DNA from 4 places in the Pseudomonas syringae pv. tagetis genome. Region 2 is predicted to be linked to each of the others. Evidence: predicted binding sites of a transcription regulator. Region 2 holds the regulator's gene; each other region holds the start of a gene.
The links. The regulator FliA, encoded in region 2, starts transcription of late flagellar genes. The targets are predictions, from matches to a motif close to CTAAAGTTTNNNNNNNNNNNGCCGNTAA.

Region 1 (4,128 bases), 890 kb from region 2:
ATTGCCGTTTCTCTTCCGGCAGCGTGTTCTCGCCGGAATTTCCACGCAGCATCGTCATGCTGTTCAACTGGGCGTTCGGTGCCATTCTGCTGCTTGCAGTGCTCCAGATCATCGTCGATGTCGGTACGTTACTGACGATGCTATTGCGCCAGCGCACGCTGACCATTCCGGTAAATCTGCGCTACGTCATCGGTGTGGCGGCCTTGTTGCTGGCTGCAATCGGCGTCCAGCAGGCGGTGCGCGTGCCGCCTGTGAAGGATCTCCAGATCGCGCTTAAAAATCTTCCTCCGCAATTCGAGGGTTACAAAATTCTGCAACTGACGGACATGCACATCAGTCGTCTGTTTGATGCATCGTGGACGCGGGCGGTGGTGCAACAGTCAAATACGCTGGGTGTGAACCTTATCGTCATCACCGGCGATCTGATCGATGGTTCGCTCAGCGACCGCAAGCAGGATATCGACGCCTTGCGTGATTTGCGTGCGCCGGACGGTGTGTATGTCATTCCTGGCAATCATGAGTATTTTTTCGACAATCAGGCGTGGATGCAGCACTTTGTTTCATTAGGGATGGTGCCACTTGCCAACAGCCACACTTTGATCGAGCACGACGGCGCACGGATCGCTCTGGCTGGCGTCACCGACGTGACAGCACCTGAAACCGGTTTCCCCGCGCCCGATCTTCAAAAGGCCATTGCCGGTATCGCAAAAGACACACCGATCATCCTGCTCGACCATCAGCCCAGAAACGCGCAGGAAACGGCGACACAAGGGGTGGCGTTACAACTTTCCGGCCACACCCACGGCGGCATGATTTTCGGACTTCACCGGCTTCTGGCACTGGCCAACGGCGGATTTGTATCGGGCCTTTATGAGGTCGGCAGCATGCAGTTGTACGTCAACAACGGTACCGCGCTCTGGCCGGGATTTGCCATTCGCCTTGGCCAGCCTTCCGAGCTGACCCGGATTACGCTTCGCCGGGCACCGTAGCGCACGCCATCGGCTTCTACGCAGTTGCGTTACTGAATGCTCCGTGTGCCCGCCCCTGTTTTCCGGGGCAGGCTCATTAGCATTTATCTGAACGCTGGACTCTTTGATCCTCGAAGCACGAGGTGCAGCGACCTCAAGTCATTCCCCGAGTCGGCCCGACTGTTCATACTTAACCGGCACGCTGGTTCACAAACCGGCTGACGGCCCGTACCACTGTGTTCGCGCCCTGCTGGATTTCTTCGATAACGCGGTCTGCGTCGTTGGCCAGCACCAGCGCTTCAGAAGCCTGCTCGGTACTGCGTACGATTACCCCCACGGCTTCTGAAGCCAGACTTTGATTCTTCTTCACGACGTTTACAATTTCTTCCGCTGCTTTGGTTGTTCGAGAAGCCAGCTGGCGTACTTCATCGGCCACCACCGCAAATCCCCTGCCCTGTTCACCTGCCCTGGCGGCTTCGATAGCGGCGTTCAAGGCGAGCAAATTGGTTTGCTCGGCGATTCCGCTGATGGTTTTTATGATCGTTCCGATCACCTGGCTTTGCGAGTCCAGTGCCTCGATGCCACGCGTGGCCTCTTCCATCGAAATCGTCAGTTGGCCCAGCATCTGCAGCGTATCCTTGATTACTTTTCTGCCTTGCTGTGCGCTGCCGTCCGTATCGATAGATGTTTGATAAGCCATCTCCGACGCTTCGGCGACAGCTTTCTCACGCTCAACCTGCTCAGTAATGACTGTTGCAAACTTGGCAATTTTATAAAGCTTGCCGTTGGCATCGGTAATAGGGTTATAGGACGCTTCCAGCCATACATCACGCCCGGCTTTGTCAATTCGCCGGAAACGGTCAACGATGAACTCACCCCGGCGCAGTCTCTCCCAAAACAGAGTGTATGCCTCGGAGCTGGATTCTTCAGGCAAACAGAAAATCTTATGGTGTTTTCCCTTTATCTGATTCAACTCGTAACCCATCGCTTTCAGGAAATTGTCATTGGCGGATATGACAATTCCATCGAGGGTGAAATCGATAACGGCAGTGGAGCGTTGCAGGGCGTTCACGAGGGCTTCGTTTTCTCGTGAGGCTTCAATCGTTCGTGTCAGAACGCTCGAGTACAGGGTGATCTGCTCGATGCCGCCCGTTTCATTTTTAAAGGGTACGACCACGGTCCTCAGCCACACCCTTGCCCCTGTTTTACTGACCAGCCGCAGCGTGCCGCTGAAATGCTTGCCATCCCGGATCGCCGCCAGTGCGCGCTTCTGGTGAACATCGCCGCTCAGTTCTGGCGGGCTCAGTTCGGTGAGGCTGCGTCCCGCAATCTCGGCTTGTGAATAGCTCAGCTCTGTCTCGAACAACGCATTGACTGTCTGCACGTTGCCCGCGCCATCCAGAACAGCGGCAACGGTCTCCAGGTTCAAGACTTGCCCCGCTTGCTCAAGCATGGCGAGACGGCGCTCCAATGCCTTGTTGGTGTTTTTCAAATGAGAGTTGAACATTGTGGCTATCCGGGACAGTTTGGGCTTGCAAACTTCATCGGTCGTCACATCGAAACCTTTAGCGCTTTAGTCAACTAAAGGTCGGAAAAGCCGGGTATACATTCTAAAATTTTATTTAGGATCCAAGCTGACTATTTGCCAAGGCGATAACGTTTATCACAGGGTGAATAATTGTAAAAATTTACGGAATGAAGTTGAAAGCCGGCTGTCAATGTTCTCTTGATCTGAACAAGGGCTGAAACACGGCTCAACGAATTCCAGGCGCTGTACGTAACGTCTGTCAGGTTTACTCAAAAACGCATCGCTGCTCGATGACATGCACTCATTGGCTGCAGAATTCTCACCCCTTGGTCAGGCGTCCCAGAAGCTCCTCTCGCCGCTCCCTGTCCGCGAGCTCTTTCGCCAGTAAACCAGGCAATAGCTCGCTCGCCTGCTGCGCATTGAGGATAAACACGCCGTCGTCATCACCGATGGCAATGTCTCCCGGATTGACAATGACCCCACCAATATCGATCGGCCCATTAAGCTCGCCGCTCTCCCCCAGGCTTCGCGTGGTCACGGCGCTGATTCCCCGGCTGAACACCGGCAGGCGATGTTCGCGCAGGGCGGAGACATCGGTCACGGCGCCTGAAACGATGACGCCGGCCAGCCCCTTGATAAGTCCGGCCAGGGTACGCAGCTCGCCCCAGCAGGCACAATGCGGGTCGCCGATGCACTCGATCACCAGCACATCGCCGGACAGGCTGTTCAGCAGTGCATCGCGCAAAATGCTGCCTTCGGGCAATTGTACTTTGACCGTGACGACGTTACCGACCAGCCGGGCACCTTCGAACAACGGTCTGATCCCGGGCAGATAACCACGGTCGGTCAGGTGACCGATGGTGGAGGACGCAATGCCCCGGTATTGCTCTATGACGGCGTTGCTCAGCGGTTGCTGGCGGTGTGCAATGTGCTTGTTCATCGGGATTTCCTGGGCCTCAGTAACGGACAGGTCGAGCAATACTCGACAGGGTTGCTGGCGTCGTAATAGAAGCAGCAGGTTCGACGAAAACGGACGCTTTTGCCTTCGGCTTCCAGCAAAACGGGGGGACGCCGGAAGTGTTTCAACGGGTTGTAGTTCAGGCCGAACAATGCTGGGTCTGCCTGATTCAGCAGCCAGTCGAAGTCGCCCTCATAGCGCTGCCGAATTGCCGGGTCCTGAATCTTTTCCATGCGTTTGTCGTACAGCGAATAGACGCGTACGGCTGTGTTTTCCCAGAGGATGCGCCGGGATATGCCGGTGACGCGGTTGAAGGTTTCCCACAATGGCTGCAGCAGTTCGCGGAACAATGTTGCGACGATGAGCTCCCTCCACGCCTCGCGAGTGCCGGGTTCATAACCCACAGGCGTCACATCGATCAAGGGCATTGAAGAGGTCCACAGGCCGTCATCGTGTGCGTATTCGATAACGCTGTTGTCCAGCGACAGGATCAAACCCTTGTCGTAGACCGACATGGCGTACAGACAGGCACCCGTGCTCAGGAAGGAGAAGCGCTTGGCCAGCAGTGATGCGGTGATTGCCTGCGTCGGAGAGCCGATGACAGGCCCTAACGTCTCGAGCACTTGTTCGCACACCTCCTCGTCCAGCAGGGCGCGGGGCGATAACGAGCGAGG
Region 2 (4,128 bases):
TTCATCGCCGGCTGGCGCGACCGCAGCTGCCGGTGCTGCCGATGGAGCCGCAGACACTGGACTGGAGCCGTGCAGCGAATCGAGCAGTTGCTCGAACTCATCATCGGTAATGTCATCGCTGGCCGCTGGCTCGGCTACCGGCGCGGCAGCTTCAATCGCCGGCTCAGGCTCAGGCTCAGGCGCTGCGACTTCGTCTGCAGATTGTGGTTCGGCCAGCCGCGACAGCGCGGCCAGCAGTTCTGGCGTCGCCGCAGTAACGTCAGTCCGTTCACGTACCTGACCGAACATGCTGTTGACGGTGTCCAGAGCTTCCAGGACCACATCCATCAGTTCGGAATCAACGCGACGCTCACCCTTGCGCAGGATGTCGAACACGTTTTCGGCGATGTGGCAGCACTCCACCAGCTCATGGAGCTGGAGGAAGCCGGCGCCCCCTTTTACAGTGTGAAAACCGCGAAAAATTGCATTGAGCAGATCAGCATCATCCGGTCGGCTTTCCAGCTCGACCAATTGCTCTGACAACTGCTCCAGAATTTCGCCGGCCTCTACCAGAAAATCCTGAAGGATTTCTTCATCGGCGCCGAAGCTCATGGGGTGCTCCCTAAAATTAACCGTCAACAGACCTTAGAAGCCGAGGCTCGATAGCAGATCGTCTACATCATCCTGTCCGGATACGACGTCTTCACGTTTATCGGCATGAATCTGCGGACCTTCACCCTTGGCGAGATGTTTTTTAGGATCTTTTTCAGCAAGGATGGATTGTTCGTCATGTTCGATGCCTGCGAAGCGATCGACATGACTGGCCATGAGCACCAGTTTGAGCAGATTGCTTTCGACTTCCGTAACCAGTTGCGTCACGCGCTTGATGACCTGACCCGTAAGGTCCTGGTAATCCTGGGCAAGCAGAATGTCGTTGAGGTGTCCGGAAACCTTATGGGTTTCCTGCTCGGTACGCGTCAGGAAGCCATCGACCCGCTTGGCCAGCTCACGGAATTCCTCGGCACCGATTTCGCGGCGCATGAAGCGTCCCCAGTCATCGCTCAGCGCCTTGGCATCGGAATTGAGACCGGCCATGAGCGGCGTACTTTCCTCGACCAGGTCCATGGTGCGGTTGGCCGCATTCTCGGTCAGCCTCACCACATACGACAGGCGCTCGGTTGCGTCCGTGATCTGCGACACTTCCTCGGCTTGAGGCATGTGTGGATCGATGTGAAAGTTGACGATTGCACTGTGCAGCTCACGAGTCAGCTTGCCCACTTCCTGATAAAGGCCGCGGTCGCGTGTCTGGTTGAGTTCATGGATCAGCTGCACAGCGTCACCAAAGCGACCTTTTTCAAGGCTGGTGACGAGTTCCTGCGCGTGTCTTTTTAAGGTCGACTCAAAGTCGGCCATCGAATCATTGTTATCCATAGCGCCCTCGCGGCATGCATCAGCTATTGACGCGTTCAAAGATCTTTTCGATCTTCTCTTTCAGCGCTTGAGCCGTGAATGGCTTGACTACATAACCGTTCACCCCGGCCTGGGCAGCTTCAATGATCTGCTCACGCTTGGCTTCGGCAGTGACCATCAGCACGGGAAGGCTTTTGAGGCGATCGTCCTTGCGGACCTCGCGCAGCAGATCGATGCCGGACATGCCAGGCATGTTCCAGTCCGTCACCAGAAAGTCAAAGGCACCGCTTTGCAGCATCGGCAATGCGGTCAGACCATCATCCGCTTCCGATGTGTTGGTAAACCCCAGATCACGCAAAAGGTTCTTGATGATCCGCCGCATCGTTGAGAAGTCATCAACGATGAGGATTTTCATGTTCTTGTCCAATTCGACCTCCAAGCAGTCTTTAACGCGTTCAGCACCTGAACACGCTGTTCACTCAATACTGGCACAGCACACCCCCGGCTGTACGAAACGACGACGGGCTTGGCACAACAACAGGCAAAGACCTGAACAACAAGCCCATCAGGGCACTGCCCGACAGGCTTTTGACTCGTCTATCCTGTTACCACGTAACGCTCTGCACAGCCGGTATGCAGATACTGCGCGACCACAGGCCGCACCGCATCTGTCAACGCGCTCGCCACTCCCCCAAACGCCCTCGCAAACGAGCTGCGCACTGGCTGTGTAACTGACTGACCCGAGATTCGCTGACCCCTAGAACTTCTCCGATTTCCTTGAGGTTCAGCTCTTCGTCGTAGTACAGCGCCAACACCAGACGCTCGCGCTCTGGCAGGTTGGCAATTGCATCGGCCAACGCAGCCTGGAAGCGCTCGTCTTCCAGGTCGCGCGACGGCTCAAGCGAACCGCTTGCGCCATCCTCATGCAGCCCTTCGTGATCGCCGTCCTGAAGCAGGTCGTCGAAACTGAAGAGGCGGCTGCCCAAGGTGTCGTTCAAAATCCCGTAATAATCATCGAGACTCAACTGGAGTTCGGCCGCAACCTCGTGATCTTTAGCATCACGACCGGTTTTAGCTTCAATTGCCCGAATTGCGTCACTGACCATGCGGGTATTGCGGTGCACCGAGCGTGGTGCCCAGTCCCCTTTGCGCACTTCATCCAGCATCGCACCACGGATGCGAATACCGGCGTAGGTCTCGAAACTCGCACCCTTGGTGGAATCGTATTTGGTCGAGACTTCAAGCAGACCGATCATGCCGGCCTGGATCAGATCCTCGACCTGCACACTGGCCGGCAAGCGCGCCAGCAGATGATAAGCGATACGCTTGACCAATGGCGCATAACGCTCGATCAACTCGTACTGTGAGTTACGGGAAGCCTTGCTGTACATCTGGTAGCCGCTCGCAGTCATTGCACAGGCCCTGCACTGGTCTGGTGAACGAGTCGCTCAACGAAGAACTCGAGATGGCCCCGCGGATTGGCTGGCAACGGCCAGGTATCAACCTTCTGGGCAATGGCCTTGAACGCCAGTGCACATTTGGAACGCGGGAATGCTTCGTAGACGGCGCGCTGCTTCTGCACGGCCTTGCGCACGCACTCGTCGTACGGCACGGCACCTACATACTGCAGCGCAACATCAAGAAAACGGTCCGTTACTTTGGTGAGTTTGGCGAACAGGTTGCGCCCTTCCTGAGGGCTCTGCGCCATGTTGGCCAGGACCCGGAAACGGTTCATGCCGTAGTCGCGATTGAGCAGCTTGATCAGGGCGTAGGCATCGGTGATCGACGTGGGCTCGTCGCACACCACCAGCAACACTTCCTGAGCGGCGCGCACGAAGCTGACCACCGATTCACCGATACCGGCAGCCGTGTCGATCACAAGTACATCGAGGTTGTCGCCAATCTCGCTGAACGCCTGGATCAACCCTGCATGCTGGGCCGGGGACAGATGCACCATGCTCTGGGTGCCTGAGGCGGCAGGCACGATACGAACCCCACCTGGCCCCTGCAACAGAACGTCGCGCAATTCACAACGACCCTCTATCACATCGGCCAGTGTACGTTTAGGCGTCAGCCCAAGCAGAACGTCGACATTGGCCAGACCCAGATCGGCATCCAGCAGCATGACGCGCCGGCCAAGCTCGGCAAGGGCCAGTGAAAGATTCACTGACACGTTAGTCTTACCGACGCCACCTTTGCCACCGGTCACCGCGATAACCTGTACGGGATGCATGCTGCCCATGTTATTTCTTTACCTTGTCTTGCGTAGACCGAAACCACATCGAGGGCTGCACGTTCACAAACGAACACTGCCTGGCAGACCGTTGACGCAGGGACATTCCAATAATATCCATCACTTAACCCACTCTCTTGCCAGGGGTGTGATAGAGGTCAGCAAACATATCAGCCATTGCTTCCTCGCTAGGCTCATCCTGCATCTGCACACTCACCGCGCGGCTTACCAGTTGATGACGACGCGGGGTATGCAGGTCATCAGGAATACGTGGTCCGTCCGTAAGGTAGGCCACAGGTAATTCATGACTGATCGCCAGGCTCAGGACTTCGCCGAGGCTGGCTGTTTCATCAAGCTTGGTCAGAATGCATCCGGCCAGGCCACAACGTTTGTAACTGTGATAAGCCGCTGTCAGAACCTGCTTCTGGCTGGTGGTTGCCAGGACCAGATAGTTACGCGACTTGATGCCGCGCCCTGCAAGACTTTCCAGCTGCATGCGCAGTGCC
Region 3 (4,128 bases), 520 kb from region 2:
GGGAGCGCCTGATCGCCCTCTTTTAACTTCTACGGACGCTGTAGGAGAAAAACCAAAACAGCGACAGGCTTCTTACATAGGCTCGTACTGGGCAAAGGGAACACGCTGTCGGAAAACGGCAAGTACATGATTACATTCACTGAGCAACGTCTCTCTTATATAGCCCACCGAGGAAAATACGCTGTCGATATCAAAGAGCACTATACCCACTGAAGCGCAATGAGCCTCCCACAGGACCGACTCGAACACTTGAGAAGGGTGAGCAACTTGTCAGGCAACGTTAACTTGAGAAGAGGCTGAAGACATTAATGTAACGCTACTGCCTCACGGTAGAAGCCAGCCTGAAGTGCGTGAACCCGGCCTCGATACCTTCGGGTTCAGGTACGCCAGAGAACAAGACGCCCCCAAGGCAGCTTCAGATGAAAAAAGCGCGTTATTGAACGCAGATACTGTTGTGCGTGAAACGCATGACGGGCCTTCAGGCATTTGAAGTGCAGCCCGGCAAAGGCTGCACTTCTCTAACACCCGGCGGGATCAGAACAGCTTGCGGCCTTTGTTCGCAGCAATACGCATGCGCAGCGCATTGAGCTTGATAAAGCCAGCCGCATCGGCCTGATCGTAGGCACCTGCGTCATCTTCGAAGGTGGCGATATTGGCATCGAACAGCGAATCATCCGATTTGCGGCCGGTGACGATCACATTGCCCTTGTACAACTTCAGACGTACAACACCGTTTACATGAACCTGGGACGCGTCGATCATCTGCTGCAGCATCAGACGCTCAGGGCTCCACCAGTAGCCGGTGTAGATCAGGCTGGCGTATTTGGCCATGAGTTCGTCCTTGAGGTGGGCGACTTCACGGTCCAGGGTGATCGATTCGATGGCGCGGTGAGCACGCAGCATGATGGTGCCACCCGGGGTCTCGTAGCAGCCACGGGACTTCATACCCACGTAACGGTTTTCGACGATATCCAGACGTCCGATACCGTTTTCGCCGCCGATACGGTTCAGCGTCGCCAGCACGGTGGCTGGCGTCATTTCGACGCCGTCCAGCGCAACGATGTCGCCGTTGCGATAGGTCAGTTCAAGATAAGTCGCAACGTTTGGCGCGTCCTCCGGGGACTTGGTCCAGCGCCACATGTCTTCCTCATGCTCGGTCCAGGTGTCTTCCAGCACGCCGCCTTCATAGGAGATGTGCAACAGGTTGGCATCCATCGAGTACGGGGATTTCTTCTTGCCGTGACGCTCGATCGGAATGTTGTGCTTCTCGGCGTAATCCATCAGCTTTTCACGCGACAGCAAGTCCCATTCACGCCATGGCGCAATGACCTTGACGCCTGGCTTGAGCGCGTAGGCACCCAGCTCGAAACGCACCTGATCATTGCCCTTGCCGGTTGCGCCATGAGAAATGGCGTCAGCGCCGGTTTCGTTGGCGATCTCGATCAGACGCTTGGCGATCAACGGGCGAGCGATGGAAGTACCCAACAGGTACTCGCCTTCATAGACGGTGTTGGCACGGAACATCGGGAACACGAAATCACGCACGAACTCTTCGCGCAGGTCATCGATGTAGATTTCTTTCACGCCCATGGCCTGAGCCTTGGCGCGTGCCGGCTCGACTTCTTCACCCTGACCCAGGTCAGCGGTAAAGGTCACCACTTCGCAGTTGTACGTATCTTGCAGCCACTTGAGGATTACCGAAGTATCCAGGCCACCGGAATACGCGAGAACTACCTTGTTTACGTCCGCCATGCCATCACTCCACCGGGTTGTACGGAAAACCGCTGATTCTACCGTTCAAACCAGTAAATTTACAGGGGCGCGACAGCTTGTGACGACGAGGCGACGTTTAACCGGAGCCGTGTGCGGGTCTCAGGATGTATGTGCTGCGCTGGCCGAAGAGGCTACCGGCACCGGACGTTCATCGGGCGCAACACGCTCCAGATGTACATTCACACGGCGATTGCGTGCACGATTGGCTTCATTGGTGTTAGGCACCAGCGGGTAGCGTTCACCGTGAAAACGCAGGGTGATTTGCTGCTCGGGTACGCCCTGAGCCTTGAGATAATCCATGACCGCCAGCGCACGGCGGCGGGACAGGTCACGGTTGGTAAGACGATTGCCACTGTTGTCCGAATGGCCGTCCAGCTCGATACGATTCACGGTCGGGTCGGCCTTTAAGTAGGCCACCATGTTGTCCAGACGCGCTTTGGCACGGGCATCCAGTTCGATCCCGCCACCGGGAAACCCTACTTCGGCCTGTTTGATCTGATCGAAGTTCATTGGCAGCAGCTTGGCCGTACACGCCTGGTAATCGCTGAACGCCTTGCTGAACTTGACTGGCAGCAAGCGCACTTCCATCTGACCGCCGTCACGGGTGTAGTGGCGAATGAGCGGGCTGCGTCCGTCCATCAGGCCACTGATCAGACGACCAGCCTGGGCCTGGGAGGTATTGAAGGGTATGTCGCCATTGCTGACGCGCACCGATCCCAGGTTGATATCACCGCGCCCCGGTTGCCAGGGCGCCGCAGCGGCCAGCAGGGTCGCGGAACCGTTGCCCAGCACGTTGTATGAAGCCTTGAGGCGAAACGTCGCCTGCTCACCCGCCCGGCGCACGAACTCACCGGCACCGAAGTCGGTGATCGGCTGAGTCAGGCGGCATTCGAACTGATCGCCTTCGACCTTCCACTCGATGCTCTCCAGACGTGTCTGGAAACTGATAGCCATCGCCGGGAGGCTGGCAAACATGCTGAGCAAGGCTAAATATCGCTGGCGCACGGGAGGCTCCACTGGAAATGAACGCGAAACAAAAATGACTGACTGACAAGGGGGCTATCGGTAACTTCGTGCAAAACTTGATAGCGGATGCCTGAGAGAGTCTTTTCCGGTAGCATTCCCAGCGAGTTTGACCCGCCTGGAATCCCCAATGTCTGACCGCCTGACCCTCCTGCGTCCCGACGACTGGCACATTCACCTCCGTGACGGAGCTGTCTTGCCTCATACCGTTGCCGACGTAGCGCGAACTTTTGGCCGCGCAATCATCATGCCCAACCTCGTGCCTCCGGTACGCAACGCGCAGCAAGCCGATGCCTATCGTCAGCGCATTCTGGCTGCACGTCCGGCCGGTAGCCGCTTCGAGCCGTTGATGGTGCTCTACCTCACCGACCAGACCACGCCGCAAGACATTCGTACGGCAAAGGCCAGTGGCTTCGTCCACGCCGCCAAATTGTATCCGGCCGGCGCGACCACCAATTCCGATTCCGGTGTCACCAGCATCGACAAGATCTTCCCTGCCCTCGAGACCATGGCCGAAGTTGGCATGCTGCTACTGGTGCACGGGGAAGTGACACGGGGCGAAATCGACGTGTTCGATCGTGAAAAGGTTTTCATCGATGAACATCTGCGTCGTGTAGTCGAGCGTTTTCCGAACTTGAAAGTGGTGTTTGAACACATCACCACCGGTGAAGCGGTACAGTTCGTCAACGAAGCCTCAGCCAATGTCGCGGCAACCATCACCGCGCATCACCTGTTGTACAACCGCAACCACATGCTGGTCGGCGGAATTCGCCCGCACTTCTACTGCCTGCCGATTCTCAAGCGCAATACGCATCAGGCTTCCTTGCTCGACGCGGCCACCAGCGGCAGCGGCAAGTTCTTCCTGGGTACCGATTCGGCGCCGCATGCCCAGCATGCCAAGGAAAACGCTTGCGGTTGCGCCGGGTGCTACACCGCCTACGCGGCGATCGAACTGTATGCCGAAGCTTTCGAGCAGCGTAACGCTCTGGACAAGCTGGAAGGCTTTGCCAGCCTTCACGGTCCGGCGTTCTACGGCTTGCCAGCCAATCAGGACACCATCACGCTGGTGCGTGACGAGTGGACCGCCCCTGCCAGCCTGCCGTTTGGCGAGTTGACTGTTATCCCGCTGCGCGCTGGTGAAAAACTGCGCTGGCGTCTGGAGGAACACGCGTGAGTGAAGATCATTTTGACGACGAACACGAAGGCCACGGCGGTGGCGGCGGTTCCCGTCACCCGATGGCAGCCCGCTTTCGGGGTTACCTGCCCGTGGTCGTCGACGTAGAAACCGGCGGTTTCAATTCAGCCACCGATGCCTTGCTGGAAATTGCCGCC
Region 4 (4,128 bases), 1.4 Mb from region 2:
TTATATTTTATTAAAGTATGCATAAATTAAATTTTAAGGGTTTATCAAAGTGTCCGGCTCAAGGATTCGCAGCCCGGACGCCCAGCAATGGCAGCTTTGTCAGCATGTTCTTCAACGCCAACGCGTCCCACGGCAGGTGCTCGGCAATACCAAGGCCGACCACGTCCACAACGCTGGCAACGTCTGCCAGCAAGCGGACAACCTGTTCGATAGTCATCTTGCCTTGCGCAACGCCCTCAAAGTGAGCGGCCGGGACACCGGGTTGTGCAAACAGCAGAGAACGGAAGAGCGCCGGGTCCAGCACGTCCAGATCCAGATGGATCGCCAGGTGCCTGGCCCCGGTTTCCTTTAGCCATTGCAGCACCGGCGCGCTGGTGTGGGCCAGCGCCTGTGCGCCGGCACTGCGCAGCCCGAGACGCTTGATGAAAGCGGTTTCTGCCTCCAGGGTGTCCTGCAGGCCCGCATACATCACATTGGCTGGTTTGATCGGGCGTTTTACGGCATTGACGAAGTCCTCGTCACCTTCGCCCAGCAGATTGCCCATGACCATTGCATGCGCATGCTGGAAGTCCTTGGGGGTAAGGACGTCCGGGTGGGTGTCGACCCAGAGCACTGCAAGGTCGCCGTCGTAGCGTTCGTTCAGATAGGCGAATGGCGCCAGATCGACCAGACAATCGCCACCCAGAACCACCAGCCGATCCTGCTGATGCCGGTCGATCAGTCGCCGCGCAAGGTCAAGCTGCGCCAGCAGCGCATGGCGGGCAATAATGTTGTTTTGCAGTTCCAGTGGTTGATCATCCGGTTCGGTTACGTCCACTTGTTCTACAGGCCCTGTCGCGTCCGGTGCCAGCCATGCAAGCAACTGTGCGCCAAAATGGTAAGGCGCGTTGTTGCCGCCTTGCCATTGGGGAAAGATCAGTCGCAGGGTTTTATCGGAGTGGGTATTCATTGAGGTTTTCCTTCGTCACCGTTCCTGGGTACGGCGCGCAGCAAGCGCCGTCAGCATGGCAGTGATACTGATTGGCGTGGGTGCAGTGCGCTTTGCCAGGACAGCCAATCGCTGTGCCGAAAGCGCCAATCGCCTTATCGTGGCCCCAAGAGCTGCTGAGGAGAGATGCCATAGGCATTTTTGAAGGCGCGGCTGAAATGCGAGAGGTTGGTAAAGCCGAAGTTCAACGCAGCATCACTGACTCGGCGAACATGGCGCTTGAGCAATGCGTCATGGCACGCCGAAAGTCTTTGCTGCCAGAGCCAGCGAATGGCTGTCGTGCCTTGCTGTGCGAACAATCGATTGAGCGTGCGTGGCGAAACGTGCGTCGCCAGGGCAATGCTGTCGGCCGTCAGGCCCGTGTCGGACAGGTTATTCAGCAGGAACTGCTTGATGCGTCGCAACTGTTGCAGTTGATGAGAATCACGCCGGATATCAGTGTCGCCTAACACCGAGTCGAAAGCCGTGGCCAGTACGTCCAGCAGTGATGCATTGAGCCTTTTGCTCAGCGGGTCCGATAAATCCTCTGTGCTCCAGGTTTCGCTCATCAAGGTGCCGGCCACACGGCCCAACGCCGAACGACCGGGCAGTGTTCTGCATACCTGTCGCTCGGCATTCGGGATGTGTTGCAGCAACAGCTTGCGCGGCACAGCCAGCACGATTTGATCATCACCTTCGGGGTAACGGCAAGCGTACGGTTGGGCGCTATCGTAAAGGACGATATCGCCTGCGCCTTGCCGGGACTCCCTGCCGTTCTGGGCGACGAGCGCGTCGCGACACAAAGAGAGCGTGACGAGGAAGTGATCACTTTCCCTGTCCTGTTGCAACCGCCGGTAATGAAGTGGAGATGACTGAATCCGGGTAAAGGTAATGCCACTTCGATCCCTGACGTTCAGGGTTCCGGCGAACGGTGCTTCGCTCAGCGGCTGGCTTGCGACCAGGCCGTACGTCGAGCTCACAACCTCCTGCCAGACGTCGAAACGATCCTCGGATCGCAGTGGTTCGGCTGAGAAAATGATGGCCATGTCTGCCCCTGTAACGAGCGTTTTCTAACGAAGTGATCGCAGACAGGTTATCAGACATTGATTCAGGGCAAGACCCGCGCACTGACTGTGTTCCACGGTGGCGAAAATAATTTATATATCGGTGATCCAGCCGATATATCCCTACGTATGCAGCGCTCTGCTTACCCAAGCCTTCTAGAACAGGAGTTCCATGGACCCGCGCCTTGCTGGACTTTCCTTTTTGCTCACCCTGGGATGGACCGGTGCCGTGATTCTCGTCATCTGGTTCTACGCCTGATTGCGCGGTGGTGCTCAGCGTGGGGAGGAGGGGACGAAGTATTTTTTTACCGGTGATCGGGCCGACCGCACGTCTGTATTCATAAGATGGCTAAATAGTGGCGCTAAAGCTGACCTGTTTCAAGCCGATGTGAATACAAAGGCTTCTTGCCAATGAGCTTGCGTTGTTTCATCCGCCGTTGATGAACTGAGAGTTTGCGCTATGGAAGGCATTGAGAAAGACGATTAACCGGCTTGATCGGCAGGCACCATAGTCCACGCATGCAGAAGCGTTCGACGCGGCCCGCAGAGACCGGCGCTTCATAACAATACTTCCATAGATGCTGACTCGCAGAGACTTTTACATGTCGACCACAATTGAGAACACCCCCGGGGATCGGGCCGCGCTAGAGCTGGACCTCCACTCGCTGATGACGGCCATTGATCGCTCGCAGGCGATGATCGAATTCGATCTCGAAGGTAACATCCTGCGGGCCAATACCAATTTTCTGGATTGCGTCGGGTATCGGCTGGACGAAGTTCAGGGTCGGCATCACCGGATGTTCTGCACGCCGGAACATGCCTCCAGCGTCGAATATGCGACATTCTGGGAAAAACTGGGCAAAGGTGCTTTTGACGAAGGTCAGTACAAGCGCCTGGGCAAGAACGGTCGCGAGATCTGGCTGCAGGCAACCTACAACCCGATCTTCGACGAACTGGGTAATCCATTCAAAGTCGTAAAATTTGCCACTGATGTCACTCAACAGCGCAAAGCCAATGCCGAGTATGAAGGCAAGGTCGCGGCGATCGATCGTTCGCAGGGCGTCATCGAGTTTGATCTGAACGGTCGGGTGCTTAATGCCAACGAAAACTTCCTCAAGGTGCTTGGCTATCGTCTGGATGAGATACAAGGCCAGCATCACCGCATGTTCTGCGAAGAAGACTACCTGAACAGCCCTGCCTACCGCGCGTTCTGGGCCAAGCTGGAGCGTGGCGAATATGACTCCGGCGAGTACAAGCGTATCGGCAAGAACGGTCGCGAGCTCTGGATCAGCGCCACTTACAACCCGATCTTTGACCCTGACGGTCGTCCCTACAAGGTTGTGAAGTTTGCCAACGATGTCACCGAGAGTCGCGCCCGTCAGGCCGAGTCCGCTGGCAAGGTCACGGCTATCGAGCGCTCTCAGGCGGTCATCGAGTTCGATCTGACCGGTAAAGTGCTGCATGCCAATCGCAATTTTCTGGCGGTATTCGGCTACGACCTGGAAGACGTTGTCGGCGAACACCACCGGATGTTTTGTTCCGAAGAGTTCGTCAGCAGCCTTGAGTATCGCGAACTCTGGGAAAAGCTCGGGCGTGGCGAATACGACGCCAACGAGTACAAGCGCAAGCGCAAGGACGGCAAGGAAATCTGGATTCAGGCCACCTACAACCCGATCTTCGATGCGCAGGGCAAACCCTACAAGATCGTCAAGTTCGCGCTCGACGTGACCAGCGCCAAGGAAACCAGCGTCGAGGACCAGGGCAAGGTGAATGCCATCGACCGCGCCCAAGCCGTTATCGAGTTCGACATGGCTGGCAACATCATCACCGCCAATGCCAACTTCCTCAAAGCGCTGGGTTATGGCCTGCTGGAGATCAAAGGCAAGCATCACCGTATTTTCTGTGAGGAAGAGTACGTGCGCGGCACCGAGTACCGTGAGTTCTGGCACGGGCTGGGGCAGGGCGAGTTCTACTCCGGGCGCTTCATGCGGGTCAGCAAGTATGGGCAGAAGATCTGGATTCAGGCGACGTACAGCCCGATTTTCGACCATGACGGCTTGCCGTTCAAAGTGGTGAAATTCGCCACTGACATTACCC

Region 1: MME58_RS13635 (methyl-accepting chemotaxis protein) is a predicted target of FliA. The motif match lies at 2,510-2,537, and genes of this name have one in related genera.
Region 3: MME58_RS19940 (flagellar protein MotY) is a predicted target of FliA. The motif match lies at 2,833-2,860, and genes of this name have one in related genera.
Region 4: MME58_RS11605 (methyl-accepting chemotaxis protein) is a predicted target of FliA. The motif match lies at 2,394-2,421, and genes of this name have one in related genera.

Annotation. Positions count from the first base shown of each region.
Region 1 covers NZ_CP092923.1:3,079,519-3,083,646, reverse strand. Annotated here, with positions in the region: gene MME58_RS13640 (metallophosphoesterase) at 1-989, shown strand, start outside; gene MME58_RS13635 (methyl-accepting chemotaxis protein) at 1,159-2,475, opposite strand; gene MME58_RS13630 (RraA family protein) at 2,816-3,436, opposite strand; gene MME58_RS13625 (IucA/IucC family C-terminal-domain containing protein) at 3,433-4,128, opposite strand, start outside.
Region 2 covers NZ_CP092923.1:3,971,110-3,975,237, forward strand. Annotated here, with positions in the region: gene MME58_RS17590 (chemotaxis protein CheA) at 1-591, opposite strand, end outside; gene MME58_RS17595 (protein phosphatase CheZ) at 625-1,410, opposite strand; gene MME58_RS17600 (chemotaxis response regulator CheY) at 1,430-1,804, opposite strand; gene fliA (RNA polymerase sigma factor FliA) at 2,061-2,801, opposite strand; gene fleN (flagellar synthesis regulator FleN) at 2,798-3,631, opposite strand; gene flhF (flagellar biosynthesis GTPase FlhF) at 3,747-4,128, opposite strand, start outside.
Region 3 covers NZ_CP092923.1:4,490,457-4,494,584, forward strand. Annotated here, with positions in the region: gene MME58_RS19935 (argininosuccinate synthase) at 535-1,752, opposite strand; gene MME58_RS19940 (flagellar protein MotY) at 1,873-2,778, opposite strand; gene pyrC (dihydroorotase) at 2,927-3,970, shown strand; gene rnt (ribonuclease T) at 3,967-4,128, shown strand, end outside.
Region 4 covers NZ_CP092923.1:2,567,842-2,571,969, forward strand. Annotated here, with positions in the region: gene MME58_RS11595 (arginase family protein) at 59-949, opposite strand; gene MME58_RS11600 (AraC-like ligand-binding domain-containing protein) at 1,084-2,013, opposite strand; gene MME58_RS11605 (methyl-accepting chemotaxis protein) at 2,634-4,128, shown strand, end outside.